3 regions of the Burkholderia plantarii genome follow, and region 3 is predicted to be linked to each of the others. Evidence: predicted binding sites of a transcription regulator. Region 3 holds the regulator's gene; each other region holds the start of a gene.
What was found. The regulator HrcA, encoded in region 3, represses chaperone genes, less so after heat shock. The targets are predictions, from matches to a motif close to TTAGCACTCNNNNNNNNNGAGTGCTAA.
Positions count from the first base shown of each region.

Region 1 (4,171 bases), on a different replicon from region 3:
CCTCGTGGACGGTGGCGTCGGTGGTCAGCAGCAGGCCCGCGACCGAGGCCGCGTTCTGCAGCGCCGTGCGCGTGACCTTGGTCGGATCGAGCACGCCCGATTCCACCAGGTCACCGTACTCGCCGGTGGCCGCGTTGTAGCCGAAGTTGCCGCTGCCCTCGGCCACCTTCGCCACCACCACGCTGGCTTCCTCGCCGGCGTTGGTCACGATCTGGCGTAGCGGTTCCTCCAGCGCGCGCAGCACGATCTTCACGCCGGCGTTCTGGTCCGCGTTGATTCCCTGCACGTCGCGGATCGCCTGCTTGACGCGGATCAGCGCCACGCCGCCGCCCGGCACGATGCCTTCCTCGACGGCCGCGCGCGTGGCGTGCAGCGCGTCGTCCACGCGGTCCTTCTTCTCCTTGACCTCGATCTCGGTGGCGCCGCCCACCTTGATCACGGCCACGCCGCCCGCCAGCTTCGCCACGCGCTCCTGCAGCTTCTCGCGGTCGTAGTCGGAGGTGGCATCCTCGATCTGCACGCGGATCTGCTTGACGCGCGCCTCGATGCTGGCCTTGTCGCCGGCGCCGTCGATCACCGTGGTGTTCTCCTTGCCCACCTCGATGCGCTTGGCCTGGCCCAGCTCGGCGAGCGTCGCCTTCTCGAGCGTGAGGCCGGTTTCCTCGGCGATCACCTGGCCGCCGGTGAGGATCGCGATGTCCTCCAGCAGCGCCTTGCGGCGGTCGCCGAAGCCGGGCGCCTTGACGGCCACCGTCTTCAGGATGCCGCGGATGTTGTTGACCACCAGCGTGGCGAGCGCCTCGCCTTCCACGTCCTCGGCGATGATCAGGAGCGGCCGGCCCGCCTTCGCGACCTGTTCGAGCACCGGCAGCAGGTCGCGGATGTTCGACACCTTCTTGTCGTGCAGCAGGATGTACGGGCTGTCGAGCACCGCGATCTGGCGGTCGGGGTTGTTGACGAAGTACGGCGAGAGATAGCCGCGGTCGAACTGCAGGCCCTCCACCACGTCGAGTTCGTCGGCGAGCGACTTGCCGTCCTCCACCGTGATCACGCCTTCCTTGCCGACCCGATCGATCGCCTCGGCGATGCGCTGGCCGATCGATTCCTCGCCGTTCGCCGAGATCGTCGCGACCTGGGCGATCTCCTTGCTGGTGGTGGTCGGCTTGCTGATCTTCTTCAGCGCCTCGACGGCGGCGATCACGGCGCGGTCGATGCCGCGCTTCAGGTCGAGCGGGTTGAGCCCGGCCGCGACGTACTTCTGTCCTTCGCGGACGATCGCCTGCGCGAGCACGGTGGCGGTGGTGGTGCCGTCGCCGGCGCTGTCGCTGGTCTTCGACGCCACTTCCTTGACGAGTTGCGCGCCGATGTTCTGCAGCTTGTCGGCCAGCTCGATCTCCTTGGCGACCGATACGCCGTCCTTGGTGACGACCGGCGCGCCGAAGCTGCGCTCGAGCACCACGTTGCGGCCCTTCGGCCCGAGCGTGACCTTGACGGCGTCGGCCAGCACGTTCACGCCCTCGATCAGTTTGGCGCGGTTCACGTCGCCGAATACGATGTCCTTGGCTGCCATGTTGGTTGCTCCTTCGAAATCAGACGTTGACCACCGCGAAGATGTCTTCCTCGCGCAGTACCAGCAGTTCGTTGTTGTCGACCTTCACGGTCTGGCCGGCGTACTTGCCGAACAGCACGCGGTCGCCCACCTTCAGGTCGGGCTCGATGCGCTTGCCGTCGTTGTCGCGGCGGCCCGGGCCGACCGCGAGCACCTCGCCCTGGTCCGGCTTCTCGGCGGCGCTGTCGGGCAGCACGATGCCCGAAGCCGTCTTGGTTTCCTGATCGAGTCGTTTCACGATCACGCGATCGTGCAGCGGACGAAGGCTCATCTCGGCATTCCTCTCTGGAAAATTTGCTGTGGGATTGGCACTCGTGTGGTTCGAGTGCCAAGCGGAATCCAGTATAAGAAGCGGGCGCGCGCCGATCCAATAACGGATCGGCAGAAGGTTATGAACGGGCGTGAAGAAGGCATATCGGGGCGGCCCGGTTGCCCGCGCCCGCCGCCAGGCGAGAGGCCGGACGCGACGCGGCGGGAGGCGACGCTCCGCGAGCCGCTCAGGCGCCGGTCGTGTCGCCCGCGGCCGTGCCCAGGTAAGCGCTGCGTATCCGCGCGTCGTCGAGCAGCATGCGGCCCTGCCCTTCCAGCACGACGCGGCCGGTCTGGAGCACGTAGCCGTAATGCGCGATCTGCAGCGCGAGGCTCGCGTTCTGCTCGACCATGAACACCGTCACGCCCTGCCCGTTGATCTGCCCGATCAGGTCGAGCACCTTGTCGACGTAGAGCGGCGAGAGCCCCATGGTCGGCTCGTCCATGCAGATGAGCCGCGGACGCGCCATCATCGCCCGCGCCATCGCGAGCATCTGCTGTTCGCCGCCCGAGAGCGTGCCGGCGCGCTGCGCGAGCCGCTCGCGCACGCGCGGGAACAACTCGAGCACGCGCTCCAGGTCCTCGGCGATGCCGGCGCGGTCGCGTCGCGTGTAGGCGCCGATCAGCAGATTCTCGCGCACGCTCATCTCGCCGAACAGCCGCCGCGCCTCGGGCACCGCGGCGATGCCGCGCCGCACGCGCTGCGGCGTCGGCAGCGTCGTCACGTCTTCGCCGTCGAAGCGCACGGTGCCCGTGCGCGGGCGAGTCAGCCCGAGGATCAGCTTCATCGAGGTGGATTTGCCGCTCGCGTTGCCGCCGAGCAGGCTGACGATCTGTCCACGCCCGACCGTCAGGTTGACGTCGAAGTGGACCTGAACCGGCCCGTAGAAGGTATCGATGTGGTCGAGTTGCAGCAGCGGGTCGGTCATGGTCGCTCGGTGGGCGTCGGTGTCGGATGGAAGCGGCGCGCGGCGGCCCGGCTCACGCGGCGGCACGCGCCCGGGCAGTCTGGCGATGGCCGAGGTAGGCCTCGATCACGTCGGGATGGTCGCGCACCTCGGCCGGCGCGCCGTCGGCGATCTTGCGGCCGTTGTCGAGCACGATCACGCGGTCGGACACGCGCATCACCAGGTCGAGCTTGTGCTCGATCAGCAGGATCGTCAGGCCGTCGGCCTTGAGCCGCAGGATCAGCTCGAGCATCTCGGCGGTCTCGGTCTCGTTCATGCCGGCCGTGGGTTCGTCGAGCAGCAACAGGCGCGGCCTCAGCATCAGCGCGCGACCGATCTCCACGCGCCGCCGGTTCGCATACGAGAGGCTGTGGGCGGGCTCGTCGATGCGCGGCAGCAGCCGCTCGCCGAAGCCGGCGATGAGCGCGCGCGCCTCGGCGCGCAGCGCCGCTTCCTCGGCCCGGGTGCGCCGGCCCGGCAGCAGCGCGCGCAGCGTCTCGGCGAGCGCGCCCAGCACCGGCCAGCCGCGCCGCGCGACGCGCAGCCGGGCATGGGCGCCCACCAGCACGTTGTCGAGCACGCTCAGGTTGCCGAACACGCGGCCGTGCTGGAACGTGCGCGCGAGCCCCAGCGCGGCGAGCCGCTCGGGCGGCAGGCGGGTCACGTCGAGGCCGTCGAGCCGGATCCGGCCCGCGTCGGGCCGATCGACGCCGGCAATCAGGTTGAACAGCGTCGATTTGCCGGCGCCGTTCGGGCCGATCACGCTGAGCAGTTCGCCGCGCGCGAGCGCGAGGTCGACGCCGTCGAGCGCGGTCACGCCGTCGAAGCGGCGCACGAGGCCGGCGACGTCCAGCAGGGGGACGGGATTCGCGATGTCGTTCATGGCCGCCTCACACCGTGCCGAGCACGCCCTGCGGCCGGAACCGCACGAGCAGCAGCAGCACCAGCCCGTAGATCAGCATCCGGTAGTCGGCCGCCCAGCGGAACAGCTCGGGCAGGCCGATCAGCGCGAGGGCGCCGAGCATGCTGCCCGGCACGTTGCCGAGGCCGCCGAGAATCACCATCGTCAGCGCGAGGATCGACACCTGGGAATCGAAGGTCTGGTAGTTCACGTAGCTGTACAGATGCGCGGCCACGCCGCCGCCGACGCCGGCCGCGAGGCCGCCGAACGCGAACGCCAGCGCCTTGTAGCGATTCGGCGAGATGCCGTGGGCGCGCGCGGCGACGTCGTCCTCGCGGATCGCGCGCAACGTGCGGCCGAGATGCGAGCGCAGCAGGCGCGCCTGCAGCAGCGCGAACCCCGCGA
Region 1 covers NZ_CP007213.1:2,051,753-2,055,923, forward strand. Annotated here, with positions in the region: gene groL (chaperonin GroEL) at 1-1,570, opposite strand, end outside; gene bpln_RS25850 (co-chaperone GroES) at 1,590-1,880, opposite strand; gene bpln_RS25855 (ABC transporter ATP-binding protein) at 2,107-2,847, opposite strand; gene bpln_RS25860 (ABC transporter ATP-binding protein) at 2,900-3,748, opposite strand; gene bpln_RS25865 (ABC transporter permease) at 3,756-4,171, opposite strand, start outside.
Region 1: the regulator HrcA is predicted to act here: its motif matches at 1,915-1,941, upstream of bpln_RS25850 (co-chaperone GroES).

Region 2 (4,171 bases), 120 kb from region 3:
CTTGAGGCTGTTGATGAACGACGGCCCGACGCGCAGCCCCACCCCGTACATGAACAGGTAATAGAACAGGCTCTTGGTGAAATCGTCGAGATGCAGCATCACGCCGTAATGCGAGGCCAGGGTGGCGACGCCGCAGCCGACGATGATCGAGGCCGCCACGGCGCCGAGCGCATAGCCTTTGATCGACCAGTGCCCGACCCATACCGCGATGGCGACCACGAAGAACAGCAAAATATAAGGATTGCCGTTCAGGAAGGTAAAGAAGTGAACCATTTTCGCTCTCCACTGCGATCCGGATAGCGCGACGCCCGGTTGACGGCGGGATTGACCTGCAAAAGGGAATGCGCCGATCGGCGCGCAATCACGGGCGTCGCAATGCGATATCACGTCAACGCGATGACGTCGTTTCAGTTGCCTTGAAGATATTCAATGGCTTTATGCAGGTCATCGAGCAGGATCTTGATCAGGTCGCGGCTGATGCCGTGGCGTATCAGGACGCGTTGCACGATCACGTCCTGGCGGTTGGCCGGCAGCGGATAGGAGGCGATCTGCCAGCCGCGCATGCGCATGCGGTCGGAGAGGTCGTAGAGCGTGAAGCGATGGTCGATGCCGTCCTTCAGGCGATAGCAGACGGCCGGCAGGCCGCCGCGGCCGTCGTAGACGAGTTCGAGCGGTCCGAGCCTGGCCACTTCGGCGGCCAGCCACTGGGCCGTGTCGCTGCAGGCCTGCTGGATGCCCGTGTAGCCTTCCCGGCCGAGCCGCAGGAAGTTGTAGTACTGCGCGATGATTTCGCCGCCCGGACGGCTGAAGTTCAGCGCGAAGGTCGCCATGTTGCCGCCGAGGTAATCGACGTAGAAGATCAGGTCTTCCGGCAGTTCCTGCTTCGAGCGCCAGACGGCCCAGCCCACCCCGAGCGGCGCCAGGCCGTACTTGTGCCCGGACGCGTTGATCGACTTGACGCGCTCGATCGAGAAGTCCCATTCGAGGTCGGGCTGGATGAACGGGGCGACGAAGCCGCCGCTGGCCGCGTCGACGTGGATCGGGATGTCGAGCCCGAGTTCGCGCTGCATCGCGTCGAGCTCGGCGGCGAGCGCCGCGACCGGCTCGTAGATGCCGGTGAAGGTAACGCCGAGCGTCGCGACCACGCCGATGGTGTTCTCGTCGCACAGCTCGCGCAGGTCGGCCGGCGTGATGCCGAGGCCGTCGCCGTGCAGTGGCGCCTCGCGGATCTCGACGTCGAAGTAGCGCGCGAACTTCTTCCAGCAGATCTGCACCGGGCCGCACACGAAATTGGGCCTGGCCGTCGAAAGCCCGGCCGCCTCGCGGCGCTGTTTCCATTTCCATTTCAGCGCGAGGCCGCCCAGCATGCAGGCTTCGCTCGAGCCGGTGGTGGAGCAGCCGATCGTGCCGAGCGGATCGGGCGCGTGCCACAGGTCGGCGATCATCGTGACGCAGCGGTTCTCGATCTCGGCCGTTTGCGGATACTCGTCCTTGTCGATCATGTTCTTGTCGATGGCATCGGTCATCAACTGCTGCACTTCCGGCTCGACCCAGGTGGTGCAGAACGTCGCCAGGTTCTGTTGCGAGTTGCCGTCGAGCAGCAACTCGTCGTGGATCAGGTTGTAGGCCACCGCCGGGGCCGTCGAAGTGTCAGGAATCCGAAGCGTCGGCAGCGGATGCTGCGACACGTGCGCCGAATAAATGCCGCCTAGTTCGCCATTGATCTCTCGCTCGGGTAATTCGATTTTCATATCGGGGTCCTTTGAAGGTGCGATGCGGGTGTCGTCCGGGCGACGGTGAATCGGCATCCTCGACCGCGTGGAGCCGGCAAACGCTCGTGATTCGCGTTCGTGATCGGGAATTGCCGATCCGGAATCGTCATTGGATGATTTTTTCCGCAGACGAAATGGCTGAAACCGGAATGGATATCCCTGGAATTGGCCATCCCCGTGCGGCCCTTGACGCAGCTCAATCGAAAAAGGGACCGATCGAGGCGGGCAGCGGTTTGGAAAATGTCGGAGCGGTGCGGCCGGACAGGCGGCGCGGTGGCGCAGGTGGCGAGGGCATGGGAGGGCCGGCACGGCGCGGCGAAAGCGAAGCCGGCGCGCGGGAAACCGGGCCGCCGGCTTGCCGGGCCGGCGATGGAACTTGTCACGCCCCGGGCGACTCGAACGGCGCTCCCGGGCCAGCCGGCACGCTTCCGGGCCGGCAGGGGGCAGGTAAACCCTGACGGGCAGCCGCGTTCCGGCCGTCGGGGGCCTGCGGCGGGGGGCGGGCGGGGCACGCGAAAAAACCGTGCTGGCTCGTCCTTGAATTTGTCAAACCGCGTCCATATAATTAGCACTCGCTGCACGAGAGTGCTAACAATTCGCCGCCGGCGATCGCCAGGCGGCATCCCTTAGTGTTCTTCAGTCTCATTCAAGAGAGGAGTGAAAATGAACCTTCGTCCTTTGCACGATCGCGTGATCGTCAAGCGCCTGGATCAGGAAACCAAGACGGCCTCGGGCATCGTGATCCCCGAAGCGGCAGCGGAAAAGCCGGATCAAGGCGAAGTGCTGGCGATCGGCCCGGGCAAGCGTGACGACAAGGGCGCTCCGATTGCGCTCGACGTCAAGGTTGGCGACCGTGTCCTGTTCGGCAAGTACGCTGGCCAATCCGTCAAGGTCGACGGCCAGGAACTGCTCGTGATGCGCGAAGAAGACATCATGGCCGTGGTCAACGCGAACTAAGCGTTCCCGCCGGTATCCATTCCCAAGAATTCAAGGAGTTAGAAGATGGCAGCTAAAGACGTCGTGTTCGGCGATTCCGCCCGTTCCAAGATGGTTGAAGGCGTGAACATTCTCGCCAACGCAGTGAAGGTCACGCTGGGTCCGAAGGGCCGCAACGTGGTGCTCGAGCGTTCGTTCGGCGGCCCGACGGTCACCAAGGACGGCGTGTCGGTCGCCAAGGAAATCGAGCTGAAGGACAAGCTCCAGAACATGGGCGCGCAAATGGTCAAGGAAGTCGCTTCCAAGACCAGCGACAACGCAGGCGACGGCACGACGACGGCAACCGTCCTCGCGCAATCGATCGTCCGCGAAGGCATGAAGTACGTTGCATCGGGCATGAACCCGATGGACCTGAAGCGCGGCATCGACAAGGCCGTCGCCGCGGCAGTGGAAGAGCTGAAGAAGATCAGCAAGCCCTGCACGACGAACAAGGAAATCGCCCAGGTCGGCTCGATTTCGGCGAACAGCGATTCGTCGATCGGTGACCGCATCGCCGAAGCGATGGACAAGGTCGGCAAGGAAGGCGTGATCACCGTCGAAGACGGCAAGTCGCTGGCCGACGAACTCGACGTCGTCGAAGGCATGCAGTTCGACCGCGGCTACCTGTCGCCGTACTTCATCAACAACCCGGACAAGCAAGTCGCCGTCCTCGACAACCCGTTCGTGCTGCTGCACGACAAGAAGGTGTCGAACATCCGTGACCTGCTGCCGGTGCTGGAGCAAGTCGCGAAGGCCGGCCGTCCGCTGCTGATCATCGCCGAAGACGTCGAAGGCGAAGCGCTCGCGACGCTGGTGGTGAACAACATCCGCGGCATCCTGAAGACCGTCGCCGTCAAGGCACCGGGCTTCGGCGACCGTCGCAAGGCCATGCTGGAAGACATCGCGATCCTGACCGGCGGTCAAGTGGTGGCGGAAGAAACCGGCCTCACGCTCGAGAAGGCAACGCTGGCCGAACTCGGCCAGGCCAAGCGCATCGAAGTGGGCAAGGAAAACACGACGATCATCGACGGCGCTGGCGAAGCCGTGAACATCGAAGCGCGCGTCAAGCAAGTGCGTGCGCAGATCGAGGAAGCGACCTCGGACTACGACCGTGAGAAGCTGCAAGAGCGCGTTGCCAAGCTGGCGGGCGGCGTGGCGGTGATCAAGGTTGGCGCCGCGACCGAAGTCGAAATGAAGGAAAAGAAGGCACGTGTCGAAGACGCACTGCACGCCACGCGCGCAGCTGTGGAAGAAGGCATCGTGGCCGGCGGCGGCGTCGCGCTGATCCGCGCACGCACCGCGATCGCGGGCCTGACCGGCGTCAACGCCGACCAGAACGCCGGCATCAAGATCGTGCTGCGCGCGATGGAAGAGCCGCTGCGCCAGATCGTCACGAACGGTGGCGAAGAGGCGAGCGTCGTGGT
Region 2 covers NZ_CP007212.1:819,954-824,124, forward strand. Annotated here, with positions in the region: gene bpln_RS03570 (aspartate:alanine exchanger family transporter) at 1-273, opposite strand, end outside; gene gad (glutamate decarboxylase) at 408-1,751, opposite strand; gene bpln_RS03580 (co-chaperone GroES) at 2,436-2,729, shown strand; gene groL (chaperonin GroEL) at 2,775-4,171, shown strand, end outside.
Region 2: the regulator HrcA is predicted to act here: its motif matches at 2,338-2,364, upstream of bpln_RS03580 (co-chaperone GroES).

Region 3 (4,171 bases):
AGTCAGCCGTGAAGCCGGGGCAGAACACGTCGGCGCGCTTCACGCCGGCCGCGCCAAGCTCGCGCAGCGTCGGCGCCGTGTAGGGCTGCAGCCACTCGGCCTTGCCGAAGCGCGACTGGAACGTGACGCGGCATTCGAGCGTGGTCAGTTCGAGCGCCGCCATCAACAGCGCGGCCGTCTGCTGGCACTGGTCATGGTAGGGATCGCCGAGATCGAGCGTGCGCTTGGGCACGCCGTGGAAACTCAGCACCAGCTTGTCGCCGGCCGCGAAATCGGGGCGCCCGTGCTCGGCCCAGTAATGGCGGACCTGCTCGGCGAGCGCGTGGATATAGGCGGGATGGTCGGCGTAGTGACGCAGCGTGCGGACCTCGAGCTGGTTGCGCATGCGGCCGAGCGCGGCGAACGCCGCGTCGAACGCGGTGGCCGTGGTCGACGACGAATACTGCGGATACATCGGCACCAGCAGCACGCGCTCGGTGCCGGCACGCTTGAGCTGGCCGAGCACCGTGCCGATGTCGGGCGTGCCGTAGCGCATCGCGTAATCGATCAGCACCTGATAGCCGTTGGCGGCGAACAGCGGGCGCAGGCCCTCGACCTGCCGCTCGGTGAACACGCGCAGCGGCGAGCCTTCCGGCATCCAGACCGAGCGGTATTTCTTCGCCGAGGCGCGCGAGCGGAACGGCAGGATCAGCCCGCGCAGGATCGGCTGCCAGGCGATGGCCGGGATTTCGACGACACGGGGATCGGACAGGAACTGCGCGAGGTAGCGCCGCACCGCGCCCGGCGTGGGTTCGTCGGGCGTGCCGAGATTGACGAGCAGGACGGCGACGCGATGTGCCGCGGCGTGTTGCGACGGCGGTTCGAGATCAAAACGCATGAAGGGGGTGGGCCTGAGCCCCGGATCGAACGATCCTCATTATAGCGACGGCGCCACGGCGCGACCGGTGCCGCCCCAATGACCCCGACGCGCGCATAGGCAAGGCCGGGCGGCCCGTGCCGCGGGCAGCGTCACTGCTGGCTCAGCGTCAGCGACAGCAGGCGCGCGGTAATGTCGACGATCGGAATCACGCGGTTGTAGGCCATCCGGGTCGGCCCGATCACGCCGAGCGTGCCGACGATCTTGCCGTTGACCTCGTAGGGCGCCGTCACGACGCTCATTTCGTCGATCGGCACCAGCGTCGATTCCCCGCCGATGAAGATCTGCACGCCCTGCGCGTGGCTCGACACGTCGAGCAGCTGCAGCAGGCTCGTCTTCTGGTCGAACACGTCGAACAGCTTGCGCAGCCGCGCCATGTCCGACGACAGGTCGGCCACCTCGAGCAGGTTGCGCTCGCCCGAGATCAGCAGCGTGTCCTCGTCGTCGGAGGCCTCGGTGCTGGCGGTGACGGCCGCGTGCATCAGCGCCGTCATGTCGCCGCGCAGCGCGTCGATTTCCTCGCGCAGGCGCCGCCGCACCTCGTCGAACGACAGCCCGGCGAAATTGGCGTTGATGTAGTTCGAGGCCTCGGTCAGCTGCGACGACGAGTAATCGCGCTGGGTGGCCATCATGCGGTTCTGCACGTCGCCCTCGGGCGTCACGATGATCAGCAGGATGCGCTTGTCCGACAGCCGCATGAACTCGATCTGCTTGAACACGTGGCTGCGGCGCGGCGTCAGCACCACGCCGGCGAACTGCGAGAGGTTCGACAGCACGCTGGCCGCGGCCGCCACCACCTTCTGCTGCGGCTCGCCCGCCTGCAGCGTGGTCTGCACGAGCCGCGTCACGGCCGCATCGTCGATCGGCGACTCCACGCTCAGCAGCGTGTCGACGAACATCCGGTAGCCGCGCGGCGTCGGCACGCGGCCGGCCGAGGTATGCGGGCTCGACACGAGGCCGAGTTCCTCCAGGTCGGACATCACGTTGCGGATCGTGGCCGGGCTCAGTTCGAGACCGGAATACCGGGACAACGTGCGCGAGCCGACCGGCTGACCGTCGGCGATATACCGTTCGATCAGGGTCTTGAGGAGGGTTCGGGCGCGGGGATCTAACATGAAGGAAAATTCTAGCGCAACCGGGCGGCGCCCGCGAGATTTCCGGCGCCCGCCCCGCCCGCCCTGCTCCCCGGCCGCTCGGCCGGTTCCTTTTCGTCATCCAGCTATGGTGTAATGCCGGCATGAAAACCGGTAACCTGTTCCAGACCGTCGCGCTCGTCGGGCGCAGCAACACGCCCGGCATCGCCGAACCGCTCGCCGCGCTCGCCGCCGCCATCACGCAGCGCGGGCTCGAGGTCGTGTTCGAAGCCGAAACGGCGCGCGAGTACGGCATCGACGGCCACCCGGCGCTTACGCCGAGCGAGATCGGCGCGCGCGCCGACCTCGCGATCGTGCTCGGCGGCGACGGCACGATGCTCGGCATCGGCCGCCAGCTCGCGCCCTACCGGACGCCGTTGATCGGCATCAACCACGGCCGGCTCGGCTTCATCACCGACATTTCCGCCTCGGAGATGCTCGAACTCGTGCCGCAGATGCTGTCGGGCAGCTTCGAGCGCGAGGAGCGCACGCTGCTCGAGGCGCGCATCGTGCGCGACGGCGAACCGATCTATCACGCACTCGCGTTCAACGACGTGGTGGTGAACCGCAGCGGCTTCTCCGGCATGGCCGAGCTGCGCGTGTCGGTGGACGGCCGCTTCATGTACAACCAGCGCTCGGACGGCCTGATCGTCGCCACCCCGACCGGCTCGACGGCCTACGCGCTGTCCTCGGCCGGGCCGATCCTGCACCCGCAGCTGCAGGGCATCGTGCTGGTGCCGATCGCGCCGCACGCGCTGTCGAACCGCCCGATCGTGCTGCCCGACGACGTCAAGGTCGGCATCCAGATCATCGGCGGGCGCGACGTCAACGTGAACTTCGACATGCAGTCGTTCACCGCGCTGCAACTGAACGACACGATCGAGGTGCGGCGCTCGCGACACACCGTGCCGTTCCTGCACCCGGTCGGCTACAGCTATTACACGACGCTGCGCAAGAAGCTGCACTGGAACGAACATCCGTCGCACGACGACGATCCGGAATCCTGACGCGGCCGCGCCCGACATCATGCTTCGTCATCTCTCGATCCGCGACTTCGTCATCGTCGCCCGGCTCGACCTCGAATTCGATGCCGGCTTCACCGTGTTCTCCGGCGAGACCGGCGCCGGCAAGTCGATCCTGATCGACGCGCTGGCGCTCGCGCTCGGCGAGCGCGCCGACGCCAGCGTGGTGCGCGCCGGCTGCCAGCGCGCCGACATCACCGCCGAATTCACGCCGCACGACCGCGTCGCGCAATGGCTCGACGTCCATGCGTTCGACGCCGACGACAGCGTGATGCTGCGCCGCGTCATCGACGCGAACGGCCGCTCGCGCGCGTTCATCAACGGCACCAGCGCGACGCTGTCGCAGTTGCGCGAACTGGGCGAGATGCTGGTGGACGTCCACGGCCAGCACGCGCACCAGTTGCTGATGCGGCCCGACGCGCAGCGCGAGCTGTTCGACACGCACGCCGGGCTCGCCGCCGAGGCGGCGGTGGTGGCGCGCGGCTGGCGCGCGTGGCGCGACGCGCTGCAGAAGATCGAGGCCGCGCAGGTCCACGAACGCGAGTTGCAGCTCGAGCGCGAGAAGCTCGCCTGGCAGCTCGCCGAACTCGACAAGCTCGCGCCGCAGCCCGGCGAATGGGACGAAGTGAACGCCGAGCACGGCCGGCTCACGCATTCGGCGAGCCTGATCCGCGGCGTGCAGGGCGCGCTGCTCGCGATCTCCGAATCCGACGACGCGCTGCTGCGGCAGCTCGGCGGCGTGATCTCGAAGGTGCGCCAGCTGGCCTCGATCGATCCGACGCTCAACGACGTGCTGGCCGCGCTCGATCCGGCCGAGATCCAGCTGCGCGAGGCCGGCTATTCGCTGTCGCACTACGCGCAACGGCTCGAACTCGATCCGGAGCGGCTCGCGCAGGTGGAGGCGCGGCTCGACGCGCTGCACACGGCCGCGCGCAAGTTCCGGCTGCCGCCCGACACGCTGCACGACGAACACATGGCGCGCCGCGAGCAGCTCGCCGCGCTCGACGCGGCGGCCGATCTGAGCGCGCTCGAGGACGCGGCCGCGCGCGCGAAGCAGACCTACCTGGCCGACGCGCGCGCGCTGTCCGAGGCACGCGCGC
Region 3 covers NZ_CP007212.1:699,934-704,104, reverse strand. Annotated here, with positions in the region: gene hemH (ferrochelatase) at 1-877, opposite strand, end outside; gene hrcA (heat-inducible transcriptional repressor HrcA) at 1,009-2,031, opposite strand; gene bpln_RS03090 (NAD kinase) at 2,154-3,056, shown strand; gene recN (DNA repair protein RecN) at 3,076-4,171, shown strand, end outside.